2 regions of the Arthrobacter sp. OAP107 genome follow, and region 2 is predicted to be linked to the other one. Evidence: riboswitches for the same ligand, from Rfam matches in the RefSeq annotation. Region 2 holds a riboswitch; the other holds the start of a gene.

Region 1 (2,474 bases), 630 kb from region 2:
CCCGCCTGGGGAGGCAGGAGGATGAATCGTCATAAGGAACTCCATCGTTCAAGCGGCCTTGGACGGCCGCACTGATTCGGTTCCTCCCCGCTCTGTATGGGACCTGAGAGATTCCGCGGACAGGGTCGTCCGCTTGCACCGTCGGTGAGACAGGACGTGCCTGCCTGCTTTCCAGAGTTGCCTCGCCGCGGCGGTACGTGGGCCTGAGAGTTTCCTGGGGAGGGTTTGCTCCTACGGCGCCTGCTGAATGTACCGGCAGGGCTCTCCCGCCGCAGATCGTAAGCATTTTCAGTTATGTTGAGAAGAAATTATGCGTTCCGGCGGCGGCCGCCGTTCCGGCCCATGCCGGTAAGCGCAGCCCCGCTGGCCACCGGATCAGTGTGGTCTCGGTCACGAAGAAATGTCAAACGTGGCCCGGATTTGGCATGGACGGAATTGTCCTGTAGCTTGTGAGCCGAATCACCCCACATCTTCATAGCCTTTCGAACCGTGGCGGGAGAGTCCTCCCAGTCATTCACCGGGCAGGCGCCGTAGGAGCAAATCCTCCCCAGGAATCTCTCAGGCCCCCGTACCGCCGCGGCTAGGCAACTCTGGAAAGCAGTTCGGGTAACCGGGCTCACCGACGGTGCAAGCGGAGAACCATCCGCGGAATCTCTCAGGTCCAATACAGAGCGGGGAGGAACCCAATCCATGCCGTGCCATCCGTGGCCGGCCAGACCTGGAGTTCCTCATGACGATTCAATCGCATCCATCAACGTTTGCCGACCGGCATATCGGTGCCCGCCGCCAGGCCGATATCGACATCATGCTCAAGAACATCGGCTATGACACGGTCGATGGCCTCGTTGATACCGCCGTTCCGGCATCCATCCGCCAGGAGAATGCCCTCCGGCTTAGCGCTGCGCTGAGCGAGGTTGAGGTCCTGGCCGAGCTCCGCCGCCTGGCCGCCAAGAACAAGACCGCCGTGCAGATGATCGGTCAGGGCTACTACGACACGGTGACGCCCCCGGTGATCCGCCGCAACGTCCTGGAAGCACCCGCCTGGTACACCGCGTACACCCCGTACCAGCCGGAGATCTCCCAGGGCCGGCTCGAGGCGCTGTTGAACTTCCAGACCATGGTGCAGGACCTGACTGCGCTGCCGGTCGCCAACGCTTCCCTGCTGGATGAGGCCACCGCCGTGGCGGAGGCCGTGCTGCTGATGCGCCGGGCCAACAAGGCGGCAGGAGCCAAGGACGGCAAGACCGTTCTGGACGCCGACTGCCTCCCCCAGACCATTGCCATCGTGCAGGGCCGGGCCGAGGCACTTGGCTTCGAAGTGGAGGTCGCCGACCTGACCCAGGGACTGCCCGACGGCGACATCAACGGCGTCGTCCTCCAGCAGCCGGGCGTTTCAGGCCGGGTATGGGACCAGTCCGGCGTTATCGCCGCCGCCAAGGAGCGCGGCGCGCTGGTCACCGTGGCCGCTGACCTGCTGGCCCTGACCCTGATCACGCCTCCGGGGGAGCAGGGGGCGGACATCGCCGTCGGGACCGCCCAGCGCCTGGGCGTGCCGCTGTTCTTCGGCGGACCGCACGCGGCCTACATGGCGGTGCGCACCGGCATGGAGCGCACGCTCCCGGGCCGCATCGTCGGCGTCTCGAAGGACAATGCCGGCGCCCCCGCCTACCGCCTGGCGCTGCAGACCCGCGAACAGCACATCCGGCGCGAGAAGGCGACATCCAACATCTGCACCGCGCAGGCGCTGCTCGCCATCGTCTCCTCTTTCTACGCCGTCTACCACGGGCCCGACGGCCTGAAGGCAATCGCCGAGACCGTCCACACCAACGCCCGTGTCCTTGCCACCGCCCTCCGGGCGGCAGGCCGCGAACTCGTCAGCGATTCCTTCTTCGACACCCTCACCGTGCGCGTGCCCGGCAAGGCCACCAAGGTCATCACGGCGGCAGAGGCCCGCGGCATCAACCTGCGCCTTATCGACGCGGACACCGTGGGCGTCTCCATTGATGAGACAACGACGGCGGAGGTGCTGTCCGCTGTCGCCGTCGCCTTCGGCGCCGGTCCCGTGGGTGACGCAGCAGGCTTTGAACTCCCCGAAGCCGTACTGCGCACGTCCGCGTACCTGCAGCACCCGGTGTTCAACACGCACCGCTCCGAGACCCAGCTGCTGCGCTACATCCGCAAGCTCTCCGACCACGACCTGGCGCTGGACCGCACCATGATCCCGCTGGGTTCCTGCACCATGAAGCTGAACGCCACGGCCGAGATGGAAGCCATCTCCTGGCCTGAGTTCGCCTCCATCCACCCGTTCGCCCCGGATTCCCAGACGGCCGGCTGGCGCGAGCTGATCGATGGTTTGGAAGCCGACCTCGCCGAGATCACGGGGTACGACCAGGTGTCCATCCAGCCGAATGCCGGCTCCCAGGGCGAGCTCGCCGGCCTGCTGGCGATCCGCGGCTACCACCTGTCCCGCGGCG
Region 2 (2,474 bases):
CGGCCCAGGACCAGCGGCGGCAGCATGATGGGCACGGCCACGAGCAGGACGGCACCCCACCAGAAGCGCTCCACCAGCCAGCCGCCAAAAATCGGCCCGAGCGCTGCGCCGCCGGAGAAGCCTGCGGCCCAGATGGCCACGGCCAGCCGCCGCCTGCCCGGTTCCCGGAAGATGTTGCGGATCAGGGACAGCGTGGACGGCATGAGCATGGCGCCGAAGAATCCGAGGGCCGCGCGGCCGGCGATGAGCCATTCGGCGCTCGGCGCGAAGGCTGATGCCGCGGAGACCACCGCAAAGCCCGAAATGCCCACCAGCAGCAGCCGGCGGCGGCCGATCCTGTCGCCGAGGCTGCCCATCGCCACCAGGAGTCCGGCAAGGACCAGGGCATAGGCATCCACCACCCACAGAAGCTGCACGCCCGTGGGGTCGAGGCTGCGGGCGACCGCCGGAAGGGCGAACGTCAGCGCGGTGTTGTCCACGGCCACCAGGAGGACAGGGAACATCAGCAGGGCCAGGGCGAACCAGTCGCGCACGCCGCCGGCCTGGCTTGCTGAAGTGCGCTCCGGGGAAAATGCTGAGTGCATGGTCATAACTTAACTATACCGTCCAGACGGTACAGTTATAAACCTTGGTGCGGAACCGGGCATGATGGAAGCCATGCCCAGAAAACCGGTCGCCCGCGGCGCAGTCGTTGACGCTTTTGAATCCCTCCTGATCGAGGTGGGGGAGCGTGCCGCCACCCTTGACGCCGTGGCTGCCCGCGCGGGTGTATCAAAAGGCGGGCTCCTGTACCACTTTCCGAACAAGGAAGCGCTGATCGGCGTCCTGCTGGACCGGCTCGATGAGTTTGCGGAGGCGGACGCCCAGGCCATGGCTGCGGCCACCGAGGGTGCGGCCGCCTACTTCATCAGGTCGTCCGTCTGGGCGGACACCCCGCTGGACCGTGCCATCGTTGCCGCGACACGCCTGGCCGAGGTGGCGCACGAGGAGACCCGGCGCCGGTTCGCGCACATCCAGCAGCGGTGGCTGGACGAGATCGCCCGGGACGTCGGGCCGGGCCTGGCCAGGGCCGTCCTGTACATGGGTGACGGACTCTACTTCAACGCCATGCTGTCCATCGGGCCGGCAGCGTCGCCGTCCGAGACCGCGGCCGACGTCGAAAGCCTCCTTTCCGCGCTTGACCGACTCAGGCGGTGAGTGGCGTGTGCCAGCCCACGCTGCCACAGTTTGCAGACGCGTTCCCGGCGTAGGACAATAGCCTCTGTGACAGCTGTCACCGCTCAATTGAATAAGCCTTTGATCTGCGGCGGGAGAGTCCTGCAAGTAGGTACAAGCAGGCGCCGTAGGAGCAAAACCTCCCCAGGAATCTCTCAGGCCCATGTACCGCCGCGGCAAGGCAACTCTGGAAAGCAGCAGGCTGCCGGCCCGGCACGTTCCGCCTTCGCGGACGGTTCAGGGCATGCTCTGCTCACCGACGGTGCAAGCGGTGCTGTGCGAAAGTGCAGCAACGCGGAAACTCTCAGGTCCAATACAGAGCGGGGAGGAACCCGAATCAATGTGGCGTACCCTGCGTCGCCTTAGTTATGGAGTTCCTTTTGACCGTTAATTCAGCCTCCTCGTCCTTCGTCGACCGGCATATCGGCGCCCGCCGCCAGGCCGACGTCGAAGCCATGCTTAAGGCCGTCGGGTACGACACCGTCGACGCGCTGGTTGATACGGCAGTGCCGAACGACATCCGCCAGGACTCCGCGCTGCAGCTCGCCCCGGCGCTGAGCGAGGTTGAAGCCCTCGCCGAACTCCGCAAGCTCGCGGCCAAGAACAAGACCGCTGTGCAGATGATCGGCCAAGGCTATTACGACACCGTGACGCCCCCGGTGATCCGCCGCAACATCCTGGAAGCACCCGCCTGGTACACCGCGTACACGCCCTACCAGCCGGAGATCTCCCAGGGCCGTCTCGAGGCCCTGCTGAACTTCCAGACCATGGTCCAGGACCTCGTAGGCCTGCCCATCGCCAACGCCTCGCTGCTGGACGAAGCAACCGCCGTGGCCGAGGCCGTGCTGCTGATGCGCCGGGCCAACAAGAACGAGACTGCCCACGACGGCAAAACCGTCCTGGATGCGGACTGCCTGCCGCAGACCATCGCAATCGTCAAGGGCCGCGCCGAGGCCCTCGGCTTCGAGGTGGAGGTCGCCGACCTTTCCCAGGGACTGCCCGACGGCGACATCAACGGCGTCGTCCTCCAGCAGCCCGGTGTCTCCGGCCGCGTCTTCAACCACAGTGAAGTCATCGCCGCCGCGAAGGAACGCGGCGCCCTGGTCACCGTGGCCGCTGACCTGCTGGCCCTGACCCTGATCACGCCTCCGGGGGAGCAGGGGGCGGACATCGCCGTCGGCTCCGCCCAGCGCCTGGGCGTTCCGCTGTTCTACGGCGGCCCGCACGCGGCCTACATGGCCGTGCAGAAGGGTCTTGAA

The links. Region 2 has a riboswitch for glycine ahead of gcvP (aminomethyl-transferring glycine dehydrogenase). Riboswitches for the same ligand answer to the same signal wherever they lie in the genome.
Region 1: it holds a riboswitch for glycine, as region 2 does, so the genes downstream of both, gcvP (aminomethyl-transferring glycine dehydrogenase) here and gcvP (aminomethyl-transferring glycine dehydrogenase) in region 2, are expected to answer to the same signal.

What each region holds. Positions count from the first base shown of each region.
Region 1 covers NZ_JBEPOK010000001.1:4,880,223-4,882,696, forward strand. The annotation lists gene cycA (D-serine/D-alanine/glycine transporter) at 1-33, opposite strand, end outside; glycine riboswitch at 182-279, opposite strand; glycine riboswitch at 484-584, shown strand; gene gcvP (aminomethyl-transferring glycine dehydrogenase) at 731-2,474, shown strand, end outside.
Region 2 covers NZ_JBEPOK010000001.1:4,246,542-4,249,015, reverse strand. The annotation lists gene ABIE00_RS19455 (MFS transporter) at 1-590, opposite strand, end outside; gene ABIE00_RS19450 (TetR/AcrR family transcriptional regulator) at 658-1,197, shown strand; glycine riboswitch at 1,298-1,396, shown strand; gene gcvP (aminomethyl-transferring glycine dehydrogenase) at 1,584-2,474, shown strand, end outside.